Sporichthya brevicatena: one gene and its partner. The protein of the gene in region 1 binds, or shares a complex with, the protein of each later gene. Links are inferred from orthologs where the notes say so. Each region holds a gene or a part of one and is shown on either strand. Other genes may lie near its edges. The genes, in order: uvrA and mfd.

Region 1 (9,684 bases):
TGCCAGGATCTCCTGCGCGTCCGAACGGATGCGACGATCGACCTCGCCCACCTGGAAGAGCCCGGCCGCCACGACCGCGCTCATGCCGAGCGCGGCAAGAGCGGTCGGCGTCAGCACCGGTCGGGTCCAGGTCCGGGTCCTCGCCGGATCCTCGACGTATCGCTTAGTGAGGGCGGCCAGCGCCACGGTAAGGCCGAGGATCCCGACCTTGTGGTCGAACGTCAGTTCGGTGCCGATGGCCCAGGGGGTGACGACGATCAGGGGCCAGTGCCAGAGGTAGACCGAGTAAGAGATATCGCCCAGGTACTGGGCCGGGCGCCATCCGAGCACGCGGTTGGTGCCTCGGCCCTGCGGCACGTCGGCGGCGATGACGAGGGCGGCGCCCACCACCGGCAGCAGGGCCGTGTACCCAGGGAACGCGGTCGCGCTGCTGTATCTGTAGCTCGCCACGCAAATTGCGATCAGGCCGATCGACGCGACCGTCGTCCGGGACCAGGTTCGGCTCGGACGTCGAACCCGGGCGGTCCGAGCGCGTGCCGCGACGAGCGCGGCGAGCAGGCCGCCGAGCGCCAGTTCCCACACGCGGGTGGTCGTCACGAAGTACGCGGCGGCGGGATTGCGGGCGGTCTCCGCGATCGACCAAACCAGCGACGCCCCGAGAACACTGGCCATGCCGACGAAGGCCCAGCCGTGGGCCCGCCGGGCGGCGCCCCGCGCGAGCAAGGCGCACGCCAGGAAGAGGATCGGCCAGAACAGGTAGAACTGTTCTTCGACGGACAATGACCAGTAGTGCTGTAGCGCGCCAGGCTCCTGGTCGGCCGCCATGTAGTCCACGGACGAATCCGCCAGGCGCCAGTTCTGGAAGTAGAGGGCCGATGCGGTCGCGTCTCGCGCAGTCCGTTCCCACTCCGTCTCCGGCGCGAATCCGCGGACCGCCACGAAGGTGACAGCGATGACCAGGAGCGCGGCAGGCAACAGGCGCTTGATGCGGCGCACCCAGAAGTGCGTGAGGTCCTCCAGGCTCTCCGGCCACCGGCGCAGGAGGTGCGTGGTGATCAGAAAGCCTGAGATGACGAGGAAGACGTCTACGCCGACGAATCCGCCGGGAAGCGCGTCGGGCCAGAGGTGATAAGCCACGACGGAACCGACCGCCAGCGCACGCAGCCCTTGAATGTCGGCGCGAGGCGCCGATTCGGCAGGCTTCGGCGCCGACCGCGCGGGTGCCCGCACGGGCCTCGACTCGTGCACGTAAGAGCCGTGCCCGGTTACGGCGAGGCCAATCCTTGTCGAGAACGTACCCAACTCGCAGTGACCCGCCGCGCGATCGATCACCAGCCCCGGGAACGCCACTCCGCGAGGTTGGGGCGTTCGTGGCCGAGGGTGGTGTCGGCGCCGTGGCCGGGGTAGACCCAGGTCTCGTCGGGGAGACGGGCGAAAAGCTTGGACTCGACGTCGTCGATCAGCTTCGCGAAGTTGTCCTTGTCCCCGAAGGTGTTGCCGACGCCGCCGGGGAACAGGCAGTCGCCCGTGAACAGGTGGGGGTGACCTGACGGGTCGTCATACAGCAGCGCGATGCTGCCGGGCGTGTGGCCGACGAGGTGGATCACCGACAGGTTCACCTCGCCGACGCTGACTGTGTCGCCGTCGGAGACCGGGTCGTCGGTCGGGACCGGGATGCCCTCGGCGTCGAGGTGGTGGGCGGTGGTCCGGGCGCCGGTCTCCTGCTTGACCTCACCCAGCGCCTGCCAGTGGTCGTAGTGCTGGTGGGTGGTGACGATGCGGCCGAGGGAGCCGCCGACCATCCCGAGGATCGTGCCCGCGTCGTTCGCCGCGTCGATCAGCAGCTGCTCCCCGGTGCGCCGGCACCGGAGCAGGTAGGTGTTGTTGTCCATCGGCCCGACCGAGGCCTTGCTGATGACCAGGCCGGCCAGTTCCCGGACGTCCGGGGCCCCGCCGAGCGTGACCTTCCCGGTGTAGGTGCGCATCGAGTGCCTCCCGTCGATCGTGGGCGCCATCCTCACACGCCGCCACCCTCTACCCGCGAGCCCGCTGTTCTCCCTAGAGTGCGCAAATGCGGACATTCAGGGATCTTTCAGGCGGCATATCCTTCGCGCTCGTCGCCGTGGTGGGCGCCCCGGCGGCGGTGGTCGCCCTCCCGTCCGCGGCGGTCGCCCGGACGGCGGCGGTCGCTCCGGTCATGAACCTGCAGGCCAGGGCGTACGTGGACGAGGTCGTTCTCTACTGGCAGCAGGACTTCTGGAACCCCGGGCACACCGCCGTCGTCCGCGGTCTGCCCGGGACCCTGCCGCCGAGCAGCCCGACCGACGGTTTCGGGGTGGCCGTGGGGTCCGGGGCCTCGACCGCGACCGTCCACGGGCTGGAAGCCAACACCCCGTACTCGTTCGCCGTCTTCGCCCAGGACCTGGCGGGGGAGTACGCCGCGCCCGCGACCATCACGGTCAGCAGCCTGCGAGTCACGCTCTCCTCGGCGGCGCAGGTCGTCCTCGAACAACCCGTGACGCTGAGCGGCCGAGTGACGGATGCGATCACCGGTGCCCCGGCGGCGGGCCTGCGCGTTCACTTCTTCGCGGTTCCGCTCACGACCGGGGAGCTCATCCCGATGCCGCAGACGGGGACGCAGTCGGACGGGCGCTACTCGATCCAGCTGTGGCCGCGGGAGAGCGCCCAATTCGTTGCGGTCGTAGAGGGGGACTGGCAGCACCTCGCCGGCAGCGCGGTGAGCCGAACCGTCAAGGTTCTCTCCCAGGTTGTCCTGAAGCCGCTGGGTCGGATGCAGCCGCTCGGGGCGCTCGTCTGGTTCAAGGCGACCGTCTTCCCCAGGTCCACCAAGGCCCTCGCTCTGCAGCAGCGGATCGGGAAGAAGTGGAGGACGGTGGCGAAGGTGAAGCCGAAGCGCGGAGTCGCGCAGTTCAAAATCAAGCCGACCAAGCGTGGCAAACACTTCTTCCGTGCGAAGGGCGGCGGGGTGCCCGGAGTCGCGGCGGGGACCAGCAAGACCAGGACGATCACCATTCGCTGACGTCGCGGGTCGTCATTCACCCGCTGACCTGCCCGAACGCCGATTGTCGGACCCCCCACCTACCATGGCCGCGGGTCCGGTCCAGGGCCCGAGCGGGGACTGCGAAGGGCACAGAGTGGCGGAACGTCTGATCGTCCGAGGGGCGCGGGAGCACAACCTCAAGGACGTCTCCCTCGACCTGCCCCGGGACAGCCTCATCGTCTTCACGGGCCTGTCCGGCTCGGGCAAGTCCAGCCTCGCGTTCGACACGATCTTCGCCGAGGGCCAGCGCCGCTACGTGGAGTCCTTGTCCGCGTACGCCCGGCAGTTCCTCGGGCAGATGGACAAGCCCGACGTCGACTTCATCGAGGGCCTGAGCCCGGCGGTCTCCATCGACCAGAAGTCGACCTCCCGCAACCCCCGGTCGACGGTCGGCACCATTACCGAGGTCTACGACTACCTGCGTCTGCTCTACGCCCGCGCCGGCCGCCCCCACTGCCCGCAGTGCGGCCGCCCGATCGCGCGCCAGACCCCGCAGCAGATCGTCGACCGGGTGCTCGAGCTCGAGGAGGGCTCGAAGTTCCAGGTCCTCGCCCCGGTGATCCGCGAGCGCAAGGGGGAGTACACCGAGCTGTTCCGCGAGCTCGTCTCCAAGGGCTTCTCCCGCGCCCGGATCGACGGCGTCGTGTACCCGCTCACCGAACCGCCGAAGCTCAAGAAGCAGGAGAAGCACACCATCGAGGTGGTCGTCGACCGCCTCGCGGTGAAGGCCTCCGCCAAGCGCCGCCTGACCGACTCGATCGAGACCGCGCTCGGTCTGTCCAGCGGTCTGGTGACGCTCGACTTCGTCGACCTCCCCGAGGACGACCCCCACCGCGAGCGCGTCTTCTCCGAGCACCTCGCCTGTCTCTACGACGACCTCGACTTCGAGGAGCTCGAGCCGCGCTCGTTCTCGTTCAACTCGCCGTTCGGCGCCTGCACCGAGTGCACCGGCCTCGGCACCCGCATGGAGGTCGACCCCGAGCTGGTCGTCCCCGACCCGTCGCTCTCGCTCGAGGAGGGCGCCGTCCAGCCCTGGGCGAGCGGCCACTTCTCCGAGTACTTCGGCCGGCTGCTCGTCGCGCTCGGCGACGAGCTCGGGTTCAAGACGACGACGCCGTGGGAGAAGCTCCCGGCCAAGGCAAAGCAGGCGATCCTGCACGGGCACGACCACCAGGTGCACGTGAAGTACAAGAACCGCTACGGCCGCACCCGCTCGTACTACACGGGTTTCGAGGGCGTCCTCCCGTGGATCAGCCGCCGGCACGCCGAGGCCGAGAGCGACGCCAGCCGCGACCGCTACGCCGGCTTCATGCGCGAGGTCCCGTGCCCCGCCTGTCACGGCGCGCGGCTCAAGCCGGTCTCCCTCGCCGTCACGCTCGGCGGGAAGTCGATCGCCGAGGTCGCCGCGATGTCGATCGGCGACTGCGCGGTGTTCCTGCGCGAGCTGCAGCTCTCGGCGCGTGAGGCGCAGATCGCCGAGCGCGTGCTCAAGGAGGTCAACGCCCGCCTCGGCTTCCTCCTGGACGTCGGCCTCGACTACCTGTCACTCGACCGCGCGGCGGCGACGCTGGCCGGCGGCGAGGCGCAGCGCATCCGCCTCGCGACGCAGATCGGCTCCGGCCTCGTCGGCGTGCTCTACGTCCTCGACGAGCCGAGCATCGGCCTGCACCAGCGCGACAACCACCGCCTGATCGAGACGCTGGTGCGTCTGCGCGGACTCGGCAACACCCTGATCGTCGTCGAGCACGACGAGGACACCATCCGCACCGCGGACTGGGTCGTCGACATCGGCCCCGGCGCCGGCGAGCACGGGGGACAGGTCGTCTTCTCCGGGCCGTACCAGGAGCTGCTCAAGGTCGAGGACTCCCTGACCGCCGCGTACCTCTCGGGCCGGCGCGAGATCGCGGTGCCCAAGATCCGCCGCAAGCCGCAGAAGGATCGCAAGCTCGTCGTCCGCGGCGCGCGCGAGAACAACCTCAAGGACGTCACCGTCGAGTTCCCGCTCGGCTGCTTCGTCGCCGTCACCGGCGTCTCCGGCTCCGGGAAGTCCAGCCTCGTCAACGACATCCTCTACAACGCGCTGGCCAAGCACCTGTACCACGCCCGCGAGGTCCCGGGCCGGCACACGCGCATCGACGGGCTCGACCAGATCGACAAGGCGATCCACGTCGACCAGTCGCCGATCGGTCGCACGCCGCGCTCCAACCCGGCCACCTACACCGGCGTCTTCGACAACATCCGCAAGCTGTTCGCCGAGACGCAGGAGGCGAAGGTCCGCGGCTACCAGCCGGGCCGGTTCTCCTTCAACGTCAAGGGCGGACGCTGCGAGGCGTGCGCCGGCGACGGCACGATCAAGATCGAGATGAACTTCCTCCCGGACGTCTACGTTCCGTGCGAGGTCTGCCACGGAGCGCGCTACAACCGCGAGACGCTTGAGGTGCACTACAAGGGCAAGACGATCGCCGAGGTCCTCGACATGCCGATCGAGGAGGCCGCGGAGTTCTTCGCCGCGATCCCCGCGATCGCGCGGCACCTCAACACCCTGGTGCAGGTCGGGCTCGGGTACGTCCGGCTCGGCCAGCCCGCCCCGACGCTCTCCGGCGGTGAGGCGCAGCGCGTCAAGCTCGCCTCCGAGCTTCAGAAGCGCTCCACGGGCCGGACGATCTACGTCCTCGACGAGCCCACGACCGGCCTGCACTTCGAGGACGTCCGCAAGCTCCTCGGCGTGCTGACCAGCCTCGTCGAGAAGGGCAACTCGGTGGTCGTCATCGAGCACAACCTCGACGTGGTGAAGACCGCCGACTGGGTGATCGACATGGGTCCGGAGGGCGGTTCCGGCGGCGGGACCGTCGTGGTGACCGGGACGCCCGAGGACGTCGCAGCATGTGCTGAGAGTCACACCGGTCGGTTTTTGGCGCCGCTCATCGGCCTATCCGGCCACTCGGCGCAATCCACGAACCGCACGGCGACGAAGCAGATTACGAAAAGGACAAAGGCGGCAGCTCGAGGCAGATCGGCATCAAGCCGCGGGTAGCCTTTCGAACGCCCTGTCAGGTTCTTCACATTTGCCCCGCCAAACTCGGAGGTTTTCCATGTCTGCTGCGGAAACGCCCAACGTCCCGGAGGGTGCGGAAGAAGCCGTTCCCGGCCGGCGCGTCGTGCTCCGCGGGATCTCGGCGCTGGGTCTGGCCGCCTTTGCGGCCCCGCTCGCTGCGTGCGGCGGGGACGACGACGACCCGACCGCGGCCGAGGCGACCCCCGAGACGACTCCCGAGGTGACCCCCGAGGCCACCACCAGCGCGAAGCCGTCCAAGACGGCCAAGCCGACCAAGTCCGCGGAGCCGACGGCGACCGCCGACGCCACGAAGACCGCCAAGCCCGAGGCGACGCCGAAGGCGACCCCGAAGCCCGACAAGGCGCCGAAGCTCGTCAAGGCCAGCGACACCCCGCTCGCGGCCACCTCGGACATCCCGGTCAACAGCGGCGCGCTGTTCGAGGCCGACGAGTACGTCATCACCCAGCCGAAGGCCGGTCAGTTCATCGGCTTCGACTCCCTCTGCACCCACGAGGGCTGCCCGGTCGACGTGTTCGACACCCCGGGCAAGATGAGCTGCTCGTGCCACAGCTCGGACTTCACGCTCGACACCGGCAAGCCGACGGCAGGTCCGGCGCGCAAACCGCTGCCGAAGAAGCCGATCATCGTCGAGGGTGGTCAGATCTACAAGGCGAAGGAAGCCTGAGCTCCCGCCTCCGCACGACCCGCATGAGGACCTCCCGGCGCGTAGCCGGGAGGTCCTCATATTTTCCGTTCCGAGCAGCGGCAAATGGCCGATCCGCGATTAGGCTCCCGCTGTGGTTCCCCGACGAGTAGTCCTCCGCGGCGCGTTCGCCGTCGGGCTCCTCGGCGCGACCGGAACCCTCACCGGCTGCGGGGACGACAGCCCGAACGCCGGCGGCGCCGCCCCGGCCACCGACCTGACCGCCACCGAGCCCGCACGGACCGGGCGTCCGACCGCCCGGCCCACGTCCAAGTCGGACGTCTACCAGCGCAGCCCCGAGCCCCGCCCGGCGCGCAGCACCGACCCCTCGAACGGAACCGACCCCTCGGCGCAGCCCGCGGCGACCACGGACCCGACGGCGGACCCGTCCGGGGAGCCCACCGTCGGCAGCCGCCGCGGTGACGACCTCGCCACGGCGCGCAACGAGCCGACCCCGGAACCGACCCCGAGCCCGTCACCCACGCCGGAGCCGCTGCCCCCGGGGGCGGTCGCCCGGACCTCCGACATCCCGGTCGGCGGGGGCAAGACGTTCCCGGAGAAGAAGCTCGTCGTCACCCAGCCGACGCCGGGGCAGTTCCGCGCGTTCGACGCGCGGTGCACCCACCTGGGCTGCCTGGTCGACAAGGTCGAGCACGGGCAGATCGTCTGCCCCTGTCACGGCAGTCGCTTCTCGATCGACGACGGCCAGCCCGAGGAGGGCCCGGCCCTGCTGCCGCTGGCCGCCAAACCGGTCGCGGTCGACGACGCGGGCAACATCCGCAGCGAGTGAGCTCGCCGCGTCCGCAGTCGAGTGACGAGAGCAACGCGGACCGGTAACACCCCGTTCAAGCGCGGATGATGTGCTCCTCCCGTGACACAGCCCGCGATCGAGAATCCTGAAGCTCCCGCCCGCCGCGTCGTCGTCCGCGGCGCGCTCGCCCTCGGCCTGACCGCCGCCGGCGGCGCCTCGCTGGCCGCTTGCGGCGGCGCGGACTCCTCCACCCCGGATGCCGCCGGACCGCAGGGCGTGCCCGGCCCGCAGGCGACGCCGGCGCCCGGCACCTCGCTCGGCCCGACGGAGAAGGTGCCCGTCGGCGGCGGCCTGATCTTCGGCGGCGGCGCGAACGTCGTCGTCACCCAGCCCACCGAGGGCGCGTTTCACGCGTTCAGCTCGATCTGCACGCACTCGGGCTGCCCGGTCACCAAGGTGCACCGCGGCGTGATCGAGTGCCCGTGCCACGGCAGCCGGTTCTCGATCGAGGACGGCTCCGTCGAACGTGGCCCGGCGCAGCTCCCGCTGCCCGCGGTCGAGATCACCACCGACGGCGGGACCATCACCGTCGCCTGAGTCCTTCGCCCGACCAGAGGCCCGCCACGGTCGTCGGAGGGATTGCATACCCTCAGGCCCGTGGCGGACCCAGCGACCTACCGACCCCGGCCCGGGTCCATCCCGGACTCGCCGGGCGTCTACCGGTTCTCGGACGCCCACGGGCGGGTCATCTACGTCGGCAAGGCGAAGAGCCTGCGGGCCCGGCTGAACTCCTACTTCCAGGACATCGCGGCCCTGCACGCCCGGACGCAGACCATGGTCCAGACGGCCGCCAAGGTCGACTGGACGGTGGTCGGCACCGAGGTCGAGGCGCTGCAGCTGGAGTACTCCTGGATCAAGGAGTTCGACCCGCGCTTCAACGTCCGCTACCGGGACGACAAGTCCTACCCGAGCCTGGCGGTCACGCTCAACGAGGAGTTCCCGCGCCTGCAGGTCATGCGCGGCCCGAAGAAGCGCGGCGTCCGGTACTTCGGTCCCTACGCCCACGCCTGGGCGATCCGGGAGACCCTCGACCTGCTGCTGCGCGTCTTCCCGGCGCGGACGTGCTCGGCCGGCGTGTTCAAGCGCGCCGGCCAGGTCGGCCGGCCGTGCCTGCTCGGCTACATCGGCAAGTGCTCGGCGCCCTGCGTCGGGCGGGTGTCGCCCGAGGAGCACCGGCGCATCGTCGAGGACTTCTGCGACTTCATGGCCGGCCAGACCGCGACCTATCTGCGGCGCCTGGAGAAGGAGATGCAGGCCGCCGCCGCCGTGCAGGAGTACGAGCGCGCGGCTCGGCTCCGCGACGACATCGGCGCACTCAAGCGCGCGATGGAGAAGAACGCCGTCGTCCTCGGCGACGGGACCGACGCCGACGTCATCGCCCTGGCCGAGGACCAGCTCGAGGCGGCGGTGCAGGTCTTCCACGTCCGCGGCGGGCGGGTGCGCGGCCAGCGCGGGTTCGTCGTCGACAAGGTCGAGGACGTGACGACGGGCGACCTCGTCGAGCACTTCCTCCAGCAGCTCTACGGTGACGACACTGACCCGGCGTCAGCTGAGGGTTCCGGCGACGGTGAGGCGGTGCCGCGCGAGGTGCTCGTTCCCGAGCTGCCGGCCGACACCGTCGCGGTCACGGAGTGGCTGAGTTCGAAGCGCGGAGCCCGCGTCGACCTGCGGGTGCCGCAGCGCGGCGACAAGCGCGCCCTGATGGAGACCGTCGCCCGCAACGCGGCGCAGAGCCTGGCGCTGCACAAGACCAAGCGCGCCAGCGATCTGACGACCCGTTCGCTGGCGCTGCAGGAGATCCAGAACGCCCTCGAACTCGACGAGGCGCCGCTGCGGATCGAGTGCTTCGACGTCTCCAACCTGCAGGGCACCGAGGTCGTCGCGTCGATGGTCGTGTTCGAGGACGGCCTGGCCCGCAAGAGCGAGTACCGCACCTTCAACATCAAGGGCGTCGAGGGTCAGAACGACGTCGCGGCCATCGCCGAGGTCATCACCCGCCGGTTCCGTCGTCACCTCGACGACCGGGTCGCCGCGGCCGAGGACCGACACAGCGG
Region 2 (10,376 bases), on another replicon or contig:
CGCGGCGGGGCACCTTCATGCGAGTGCCTAGCCCTGGTACCGCGGGAAGGCGGAACGGCCGGCGTAGCGGGCGGCGTCGTCGAGCATCTGCTCGATGCGCAGCAGCTGGTTGTACTTCGCCACGCGCTCGGACCGCGCCGGGGCGCCGGTCTTGATCTGGCCGCAGTCGGTCGCGACCGCGAGGTCGGCGATCGTCGTGTCCTCGGTCTCGCCGCTGCGGTGGCTCATCATGCAGCGGTACCCGTTGCGGTGCGCGAGATTCACGGCGTCGAGGGTCTCGGTCAGCGTACCGATCTGATTGACCTTCACCAGAAGGGCGTTCGCGGTGCCTTCGGCGATGCCGCGGGCGAGCCGCTCCGGGTTCGTGACGAACAGGTCGTCGCCGACGAGCTGAACCTTGTCGCCGAGGCGCTCGGTGAGCGCGTGCCAGCCGGCCCAGTCCTCCTCGTTCATCGGGTCCTCGATCGAGACCAGCGGGTAGCTGGCGACGAGGTCCGCGTAGTAGTCGGCCATCTGCTCCGCGGTGCGCTTCTGGCCCTCGAAGTTGTAGACGCCGTCGGAGTGGAACTCGGTCGCGGCGACGTCGAGCGCGAGCACGACGTCGTCACCGAGGCGGAACCCGGCCGCACCGATCGCGGTCGCGATCAGGTCGAGCGCCGCGCGGTTCGACGGCAGGTCCGGCGCGAAGCCACCCTCGTCGCCGAGGCCGGTCGCGAGGCCCTGCTGCTTCAGGACGGACTTGAGCGAGTGGTAGACCTCGGCGCCCCACCGCAGCGCCTCGGAGAACGACTCGGCCCCGACCGGGGCGATCATGAACTCCTGGATGTCGACGCTGGTGTCCGCGTGCGCGCCGCCGTTGAGGATGTTCATCATCGGCACCGGCAGCACGTGCGCGCTCGGGCCGCCGACGTAGCGGAACAGCGGCAGGTCCGCGCTCTCCGCGGCGGCGCGCGCGACGGCGAGGCTGACGCCGAGGAGCGCGTTCGCACCGAGGCGCGACTTGCCGGGGGTGCCGTCGAGGTCGATCAGGGCCTGGTCGATCAGGCGCTGCTCACTGGCGTCGAAGCCGAGCAGCGCGTCCTGGATCTCCTCCTCGACCGCCGCGACGGCCTTGAGGACACCCTTGCCCTGGTAGCGCTCGTCGCCGTCCCGGAGCTCGACGGCCTCGAAGGCGCCGGTGGAGGCACCGGAGGGCACGGCCGCGCGCCCCACCTTGCCGTCGTCGAGCACGACCTCGACCTCGACGGTCGGGTTGCCGCGCGAGTCGAGGATCTCGATCGCGACGATCTCGTCGATGGTGGCCACGTTCGTCACTCCATTTCAGACAGCGCTGACGACACTACCGAGCGTTCGCAACGCGACGGCGGAGCCGCACCGGCGGCTCCGGGTGAACACGAAGATGCTTCATTCGATTGTCCGCCTTCGCCCGATTCGCGCACCGCGGGGTCACAGACCGAGCAGGGTGCGCAGGTGCCGCGGGGGCGGCGAGCCGTGGGCGAGCAGGCGGTCGTGGACTTCGCGCTCCGTTGCGCCCGGGGCCGCGGCCCGGACCTCGGCGACCAGGTCACGGACGCCGAGGTACCCGACGAAGTACGTCGAGAGCTGGGTGGAGGTGAGGAGGGACCGGCGCCACTTGCCGTGGGCCTCGCCCTCCTCCTGGTGGCCACGGCCGGTCATCAGCGCCATGGCCTCGTCCTGCGTCATCCCGCGCGTGTGCACGCGGACGTCGAGGATCGTGTTGATCGTCATCCGCAGCTGCATCTTCAGCTGCTGCATGCGCAGGGCGTCGCCGCCGAAACCGTGACGCGCCATCAGTTCCTCGGAGTAGACCGCCCAGCCTTCGACGAACGGGCCGCTCCAGAACGCGGCGCGCACCTTCGTCGGCGCGACACAGCGGCGGTCGTGCGCCAACTGCAGGACGTGGCCGGGCATCGCCTCGTGGATCGTGAGGTTCCGCAGCATGTGGCAGTTGTACTCACGGAAGAACGAGGTGACCCGCTCCGCCGGCCAGTCGGCCGGGGTCGGCGAGATCGCATAGAACGTCGGCAGGTTCGCCGTCTCCAGCGGGCCCGGCGGGTCGCAGTACGCGACCGCGACGCCGCGGTGGATCTCGGGCATGACGACGATCTCGACCGGGTCGTCGTGGACGGTGACGAGGTCGCGCTCGCGCACGAAGGCGGTCGTCTCGACCAGCGTCTGCTCGGCCAGGCCGACGATCGTGTGGTTGGTCGGGGCCTCGGCGGCGAGGCCGTCGAGCACACGCCGGACCTGCCCGGGCCCGGGGCGGCCGCCGTCGATCCGCGCGGCGGTCTCGGCGATCTCCTCGCTGATCCGCTCCAGCTCGGACTCCGCCCGTGCCAGCAGGGTGTCGGGGTCGTCGTCGGTGTCGAGCGTGAGCCGCAGGCGGCGGGCGAAGAGCTCCGGCCCGAGCCGCGGGTCGCCGGTCGCCTCCGGCAGGCGGTCGGACAGCCACGCCAGGTGCTCGGTGAGCGCCTCGGTGGCGGCCTCGGCGGCGGGCTCGATCAGCGCGCGCAGCCCGGGGTCGTTCGCCGCGGCGACGGTGCGTTCGAGCTCGGTGGCGATCAGCGTCCGCGTCCCGGTGAACTGGCCGATCGCGGTCTCGACGTGGATCGCCGGCATCGCCTCAAGGTCCGCCCGGGCCTGGGTCAGGGTGGCCGGGACGGCCGCCAGCCGGCCGGCCATGGACCGGATGCGGTCCGCGGCCGGGGCGAACTCGCGGGCGAGCAGCAGGTGCAGCGCCGTGCCCGGGTTGGCCTCCAGCGGGTTCCACGCGTGCTCACGCAGCTCGGTCAGCTCGAAGACCCGCCGGCGCAGGTGGTGGGCGAGGATCTCGCGGTCGACGGACTCCGCGGCGCTCGCGGCCGGCGGCAGCGCGGCCAGCTCGTCGAGGCGGGCCGTCCGCCGCGCGAGCTCGTCGGCGCGGGCCACGGAGCCGGTCGCGGGCAGCCGGTCGTCGAACCGGTGGTCACCGAGCGCGGTCGCGGTGACCGGGTCGAGCGCGAGGTGCTCGTCGAGGATCGCCGCCGCGGCGGCGACGAACGCCTCGGTGTAGTCGGCTCCGTTTGCCGTGGTCGTCATGCTCCCCCGCCCTCCCCCGGCTCACGGGCTGCGGTCTGCTCCAGGTCCCGGATCGTCGCGGCGAAGCGTCGGCAGGCGGCGCGCAGCTCGGCCTCGGCGTCGAGACCGCGGGCCCGGGCCGCGGCGACGGTGGCGAACAGCAGCTCACCGAGGTCGGCGTCGGCCGGGACGTCCGCCTGCGGCACCGGCAGGACCAGCGGGGCCTTCTCGGCCCGGGAGAGCAGCTTGTCCGCGAGCGCGAGGGCGGGCTGGGCCAGCGGCACCCCGTCCATCGCGGAGGAGCGGCCCTTCTCCTGCGCCTTCAGCTTCTCCCAGTTCGCCTCGACGTCGGCGGCCGTCTCGGCCACGACGTCCGCGAACACGTGCGGGTGCCGGCGGACCAGCTTGGCCGAGATCCCGGCGGCGACGTCGTCGATGTCGAAGGGGTCCTCGGCGTCCTCGGCCGCGATGCGCGCGTGGAAGACGACCTGCAGCAGCAGGTCCCCGAGCTCCTCGCGCAGGTGCGCGCGGTCCCCGGACTCGACGGCCTCGATCGTCTCGTAGGTCTCCTCGACGAGGTACTTCAGCAGCGAGGTGTGGGTCTGCTCGGCGTCCCAGGGACACCCGCCCGGCGAGCGGAGACGGTCCATGACCGCCACCAGCTCCAGCAGCGCCGCCCCGGGGCGGTCGGGGCGGTTCACCCCTTGGGTGCCTTGAGGAAGTCCCACTGGGTCGCGATGACCTGACCCACCTTCGGATCGAACGTGCCGTACCGCGGGTTCACCTTGATCCGCAGCGACTCGGCGACCGCGACCAGCCGCCGCGCGAACTCCTCGTTGAGCTGGACCTCGCCGGCGTTCGGGAGCTGCTGCTCGATCGCCTCGCTGATCAACCGCTCGATGGTGAAGCGCCGGTACACCTCGTCGAGGGAGTCGGCCGTGACGTTGTTCTGCGCGGCGAGCTCCGCGATCTCGTCCGCCGACCGGGTCTCCGCGGCGCGCGTCTTCTCGATCTCCGCCTCGGTGACGCGGATGTTCATCTGCTGCGCGGCGCGCTCGAAGACCAGGTTGAGCACCCGCCGCTCGACCTCGACGCGCGCGGCGTCCCGGTCGAGCTGGGTCGGCAGGCCGTACTCCTTGCGCTGGTCCCGGACCTGGTCCAGGTAGCCCTGGATCTCACTGACGGTGATCCGCTGGTCCTCGACGATCGCGGCCGCACCCAGCTGGCTCGGCTCGCAGGCGGACAGACCGCCGAACGTCACGACGGCGGCGAACAGGAGCGCGACGCGCCTGCTGCGGTTCACGCGGATCTCCTCAGGACTTGCCGGCGGTGTTGGCGCTCGAGATGTCGGAGGTCACCAGCTCGACGACCTGGCGGGCCCAGTCCAGCAGCTCCAGGCCGACGAGCGGGGTTCCACCGACCCGTGCGGTGCTCGGGCGCGGCACGAGGATCGTACGCACGGGCACCTTCACCACGGACTTCGGGTACAGGCGCTGCAGGCGCATCTGCTGGGACTCCCGCAGCGTCACCGGGCTGAACCGGACGTGCGGCCCGGCGACCGTCACCTCCTCGATCCCGGCGCCCCGGACCAGCGAGCGGAAGCGCGCGACGGCGAGCAGGTTCTCCACCTCGGTCGGCACCGGCCCGTAGCGGTCGGTGAGCTCGTCGCGGACGGCGGTGATGTCCTCCTCCGGGTCCCGCCCGGAGATCGAGCCGATGTCCGCGATGCGCTTGTACGCCTCCAGGCGCAGCCGCTCGCCGGGGATGTAGTCGTGCGGGATATGGGCGTCGACGGGCAGCTCGACGCGAACCTCCGAGGGCGGGGCGTCCTTGCCCTCCCCCTGCGCCTTGTACTCGGCGACAGCCTCGCCGACCATCCGGACGTAGAGGTCGAACCCGACGCCCTCGATGTGCCCGGACTGCTCGCCGCCGAGCAGGTTGCCGGCGCCGCGGATCTCGAGGTCCTTCATCGCGACGTACATGCCGGCGCCGAGCTCGGTGTGCTGCGCGATGGTCGCGAGCCGCTCGTGCGCGGTCTCGGTCAGCGGCTTCTCCGGCGGGTACAGGAAGTAGGCGTACCCGCGCTCGCGCGACCGGCCCACGCGGCCACGCAGCTGGTGCAGCTGCGCGAGGCCGAGCACGTCGGCGCGCTCGACGATCAGCGTGTTCGCGTTGGAGATGTCCAGGCCGGTCTCGACGATCGTCGTGCAGACGAGGACGTCGAAGCGCTTCTCCCAGAAGTCGACGATGACCTGCTCGAGCGTGTGCTCGTTCATCTGCCCGTGCGCGGTCGCGACCCGCGCCTCGGGAACGAGGTCGACCAGGCGCTTCGCGGCCTTCTCGATCGACTCCACCCGGTTGTGGACGTAGAAGACCTGACCCTCCCTCATCAGCTCTCGACGGATCGCGGCCTGGATCTGCTTGTCCTGGTAGGGCCCGACGAAGGTGAGGACCGGGTGCCGCTCCTCCGGCGGGGTCTGGATCGTCGACATCTCCCGGATCCCGGTGATCGACATCTCCAGCGTTCGCGGGATCGGGGTCGCGGACATCGTGAGCACGTCGACGTGGGTCCGCAGCTTCTTCAGCTGCTCCTTGTGCTCGACACCGAAGCGCTGCTCCTCGTCGACGATGATCAGCCCGAGGTTCTTGAACTGCGTCGTCTGCGAGAGCAGGCGGTGCGTTCCGATCACGATGTCGATGCTGCCGTCCGCGAGACCGGAGATGACGGCCTCGGTCTCGGTGGCCGTGTTGAACCGCGAGAGGTTCCGCACGGTCACGGGGAACGGCGCGTACCGGTCGGAGAAGGTCTGGAAGTGCTGCTGGGCCAGCAGGGTCGTCGGCACCAGGACCGCGACCTGCTTGCCGTCCTGCACCGCCTTGAACGCCGCGCGGACCGCGATCTCGGTCTTGCCGTAGCCGACGTCGCCGCAGATCACGCGGTCCATCGGGTACGGCTTCTCCATGTCCGCCTTGACCTCGTCGATGGCCGCGAGCTGGTCGGGCGTCTCGATGTAGGGGAAGGCGTCCTCGAGTTCGCGCTGCCACGGGGTGTCCGGCCCGAAGGCGTGCCCGGGAGCCGACGTGCGGGCGGCGTAGAGGCGGATCAGCTCGCCCGCGATCTCCTTGACCGCCTTGCGGGCACGGCCCTTCGCCTTCTGCCAGTCCGCGCCGCCGAGGCGGTGCAGCGCCGGCTGCTCGCCACCGACGTAGCGGGTGACGGCCTCGAGCGCGTCCGAGGGGACGTACAGCCGGTCGCCGGGTTGGCCGCGCTTGCTCGGCGCGTACTCGATGACGAGGTACTCGCGGGTCGCCCCGCCGACGGTGCGCTGCACCATCTCGACGTAGCGGCCGACGCCGTGCTGGGAGTGGACGACGAAGTCCCCCGGCCGCAGCTGCAGCGGGTCGACCATGTTGCGGCGCCGGCTCGGCATCCGGCCCCGCAGGTCCTTGGTCGAGATCCCGGCCCGGCTGGTGAGGTCGTACTCGGTGAGAACGGCGAGCTTGCGGGCCTCGTCCACGAACCCGGTCGCGAGCTCCGCGCACGTCACGAGCGCCACGCCCGGCTCCGGCGGACCGGCGACCTCGTCAACCAGTCGCACCGGGAGGTTGTCGGCGCTCAGCACCTCGACCGTCCGCTGCGCCGTGCCGTGCCCGGCCGCGACCATCACGACCGACCACCCGTCGGCCAGCCAGGCCTGAACGTCCGCCACCGCCCGCGCGGTCTCGCCGCGGTAGGCCTCCGGCGCCCGCGCCCCCAGCGCAGCGGCCGAAGGATCGGTCGCTGTTGCAGCCACCTCGTCGAGCGCAACGGTGTCGTCGGCGGAGTCGGTGGAGGCGAAGGGCGCGATCGTCCACCACGGGAGACCGAGGCCGCGGATGTGCTCGCGGACCTCGCCGAGGTCACGGAGCGCGGCGGCGCCGAGGTCGATCGGGGCCTTCCCGCCGGCGGCGGCGCCGGACCAGGAGGCCTCGAGGAACTCCTGGCTGGTGCGGACCAGGTCGACGGCGCGGGCGCGGACGCGCTCCGGGTCGCAGGCGACGATCAGCGTGTTCGGGGGCATCTGGTCGACGAGGAGCTCCATGTGGTCGACCAGGACCGGCGAGAGCGCCTCCATGCCGTCGACCGCGATGCCGTCGGCGATGCGGCCGACGATGTCCTCCAGTTCCGGGTGCGAGGTGCGCAGCGCGGCGGCGCGGTCGCGGACCTCCTTGGTGAGCAGGAGCTCCCGGCACGGGGGCGCCCACAGCGTCTCGCGGGTCTCGGCCTTCTCCCCCGACTCCAGGCTGCGCTGGTCGGCCACCTTGAACGGGCGAATCTCCTCGACCGTGTCGCCCCAGAACTCGACGCGGAGCGGGTGCTCCTCGGTGGGCGGGAACACGTCGACCAGACCACCACGGACGGCGAACTCACCGCGGCGCTCGACGAGGTCGACGCGGGCGTAGGCGGCCGCGGCGAGGCCGTCGACGACGGCGTCGAGCTCGACCTCGTCGCCGACCCGGAGGCTGACCGGCTCCAGCTCACCGAGGCCCGGGACCATCGGCTGCACCAGGCTGCGCACCGGGCAGATGACGACGTCGAGGGGCCCCGCGGCGGGGTCGTCCGGCAGCGGCCGCGTGAGCCGGCGCAGCACTGCGAGCCGGCGGCCGACGGTGTCGGCGCGGGGCGACATCCGCTCGTGCGGGAGGGTCTCCCAGGAGGGGAACACCGCGACGCGCTCGGCCGGGAGCAGCGCGGACAGGGCGGCCTGCAGGTCGTCGGCCTCGCGGCCGGTCGCGACCACGGCGAGCACCGGGCGACCGGTGCGGGCGGCGAGCGCGGCGAGGGCGAACGGGCGCGACCCGGGCGGGCCGATCAGGTCCAGGCTCGGCAGGTCGCCGGCCTGGGCGCGGATCAGCGCGTCGGCGAGCACCGGGTCGGTGGCGACGACGTCGAGGAGACCGGACAGCGGCACGGTGAGTCTCTTCCCAGGCGGGTGCGGACAACGCGAACACCCCGGATCCGCAAACCGGACCGGGGTGAGCTCAGCCTACGTCGGCCCGGCGACAGCGCGTCCGGGCCGACCGTTTGGAAGGATCGCGAGCATGAGCACGCAGCGGAGTGGGCCCTGGCGACGCGCGGCGGCGATCGGGGCCGTGCTGCTCCTCGCCCTCGCCGGATGCAGCGACGACGACTCCGACGCCGACGACCTCGGCGAGGACATCGAGGCCTCGGAGAGCCCGTTCCCCGCCCCCGGCAGCTTCGCGGACAAGGTCAACCGGCTCTGCGACCAGCTCTCGGCGGACAGTCTCGACGTCACCGGCGGCGAGGACCCGACCCGCGAGCAGTTCCTCGAGGACGAGCCGAAGCTGGCGGCGCTGGTCGAGAAGTTCGACGCCGAGGTCGCCAAGCTCCCGGTGACCGAGGCCGACCGGGCGGCCGCCGCCGCGATGAAGGCGTTCCAGCGCTACAGCGACGAGAGCTACGCCAAGGTCGTCGAGGCCGCGAAGACCGGGGACGATGCGGCGTTCTCGGCCGCGTTCACCGCGTTCCTCGAAGGCTTCGAGGACACCGACGCCGACGAGAACATCCAGGCCGAAGGCATCTTCTGCCCCGGCCGCTGATCCTCAGCGGCGGCAGCGCAGCTGCCGGTCCGGCACCTCGAGCAGCCGGTCGACGACCGTCGCGGCGAGCAGCTCCCACTGGGCGTACCGGTTCGGGAACGCCGACCGCTGGACGGCCTGGGCGGCGACGGTGAGCGGCATCCGCTCCCAGCCGGGGATCGCGACCAGCGGCCCGTAGAACGCGGCCGCCGCGTAGGCCGGGGTGCGGATCTGCGCCTTGGTGCCCCAGCCGTAGGACGGGCGCTGCTGGAAGAGCCCGAGCGAGTCGCGGTCGCCCCAGTTCAGGTTGCGGATCCAGGACTCCTGGTAGGCCGTCGCGACCGCGATGACGGCCGCCCGCGGCGGCAGGCCGAGCAGTTTCCCGACGGCGACGATCGTCCGCGCGTTCGCCATCTGGTGCGCGTCGAGTGCGGGGAACTGCTGGATCCGCGGGTTGTACCCGCAGGCGCCGCCGAGCTTCGGCAGCGTGGCGCGCCGCCGGATCGGCTTCGCGAGCACCTGCTGCGGCAGCGGCTGTCCGAGCACGGCCTCGGGGCGGCGCAGGACCAGCTCCGGGCGCGGCGCGGCGCGGGAGGCCCGCTCGTCCGCCCGGACGGGCTCCGCCGTGACGCCGGGCAGCGCACCGGCCGGCACGGACGGCGCGCTGCGCTCCCAGCCGCGGGCCAGGAACCGGTCCCCGGGGGCGGGCACCGGTCCGGCGGGGCCGACGGCAGCGGCCGCGGTCTCGGCGGCGTCGGCGTCAGCAGCGTCGGCGGCCGACTCGTCGGCGATCACCGGGCCCGCGAGAGCGGCGCCGACGAGGGCGAGGGCGACGGCCGCGGCGAGGGAATGGCGGCCGCGGCGGCTCGGGCGGGAACGCGAGGGGCGCCGTGGTGAGCCAAGCCACAGCCGGCCGTGCGCGTGGTCGGTGGGAGACACGGGGATGGACCGTAGGTCGGGACTCGGCACTCGTTTCCGAACCGATCTCGCCTCCGTCGAGACCCCTCCGGAGGTGTGTCCGACGTGTCCGGATTCGTCCGCGTGTTGTCCGGCGTGTCGGGCGAGGTCACCGTGATCTACCGAACAGATCTTTCGCAGCGGCTGCGGACTGCGTGCCGGGGGGAACGGCGGGTAGCCGCTCCTTCGTATGCGACAGCGTCGGAGTTCCACACCGCCCCTCCTCGACGCGACCCAGCCGGCGGGCCGGGCCGTCGAGGCGGCCGGCGAACTCGGCGCCGGGGCGCCCTTCGGGCTCGGCGACCGGTACCGACTGCGGCGGCTGCTCGGGACGGGCGGGATGGCGTCGGTCTGGCTGGCGGACGATCACCGCGGCCCGGCCCCGGTGTTCGAGGCGGTCGCGGTGAAGATCCTCGCGGACTCCCTGGCGCTGGACCCGCAGTTCGTCGACCGCTTCCGCCGGGAGGCCCAGATCGCGGGGACGCTGCGGCACCCGCGGCTCGTCGCGGTCGTCGACGACGGCGGCGACCATCGCCGGCCCTACCTCGCGATGGAGTACGTGCGCGGGAAGACCCTCGCCCAGCGGATGAAGGCCGACGACCCGCCCGACGCGATGACGCTCGCGCGCCACCTCCTGGAGGCCGTCGCCTACGTCCACGACTCCGGGGTCGTGCACCGCGACATCAAGCCGTCCAACCTGCTCCTCACCGAGACCGGTGACGCGAAGCTCTTCGACTTCGGCATCGCCCTCTCCCCCGCCG

The links.
Region 2: the proteins of uvrA (region 1) and mfd are in contact, whole or in part, in a crystal structure (PDB 4DFC), measured with the Escherichia coli proteins. The link is inferred for Sporichthya brevicatena from one-to-one orthologs.

The regions. Positions count from the first base shown.
Region 1 is NZ_BAAAHE010000024.1:84,073-93,756, reverse strand. The notes cover bases 2,807-6,295. They hold uvrA (excinuclease ABC subunit UvrA), read left to right. Parts: upstream 2,807-3,155; coding sequence 3,156-6,095; downstream 6,096-6,295. Other genes in these bases: ABD401_RS15120 (Rieske (2Fe-2S) protein), read left to right, coding at 6,154-6,295; ABD401_RS15130 (hypothetical protein), read left to right, coding at 2,807-3,040. Outside these bases: ABD401_RS15140 (acyltransferase family protein), read right to left, coding at 1-1,350; ABD401_RS15135 (MBL fold metallo-hydrolase), read right to left, coding at 1,329-1,985; more of ABD401_RS15130, read left to right, coding at 2,072-2,806; more of ABD401_RS15120, read left to right, coding at 6,296-6,801; ABD401_RS15115 (Rieske (2Fe-2S) protein), read left to right, coding at 6,914-7,609; ABD401_RS15110 (Rieske (2Fe-2S) protein), read left to right, coding at 7,691-8,167; excinuclease ABC subunit UvrC, read left to right, coding at 8,228-9,684. UniProt on the Escherichia coli protein: The UvrABC repair system catalyzes the recognition and processing of DNA lesions. UvrA is an ATPase and a DNA-binding protein. A damage recognition complex composed of 2 UvrA and 2 UvrB subunits scans DNA for abnormalities.
Region 2 is NZ_BAAAHE010000050.1:36,489-46,864, forward strand. The notes cover bases 4,192-8,372. They hold mfd (transcription-repair coupling factor), read right to left. Parts: upstream 8,031-8,372; coding sequence 4,392-8,030; downstream 4,192-4,391. Other genes in these bases: ABD401_RS23345 (SurA N-terminal domain-containing protein), read right to left, coding at 4,192-4,381; ABD401_RS23355 (hypothetical protein), read left to right, coding at 8,161-8,372. In the rest of the region: eno (phosphopyruvate hydratase), read right to left, coding at 28-1,305; ABD401_RS23335 (DUF885 domain-containing protein), read right to left, coding at 1,447-3,099; ABD401_RS23340 (nucleoside triphosphate pyrophosphohydrolase), read right to left, coding at 3,096-3,779; more of ABD401_RS23345, read right to left, coding at 3,776-4,191; more of ABD401_RS23355, read left to right, coding at 8,373-8,679; ABD401_RS23360 (hypothetical protein), read right to left, coding at 8,683-9,597; ABD401_RS23365 (serine/threonine-protein kinase), read left to right, coding at 9,806-10,376. UniProt on the Escherichia coli protein: Couples transcription and DNA repair by recognizing RNA polymerase (RNAP) stalled at DNA lesions. Mediates ATP-dependent release of RNAP and its truncated transcript from the DNA, and recruitment of nucleotide excision repair machinery to the damaged site.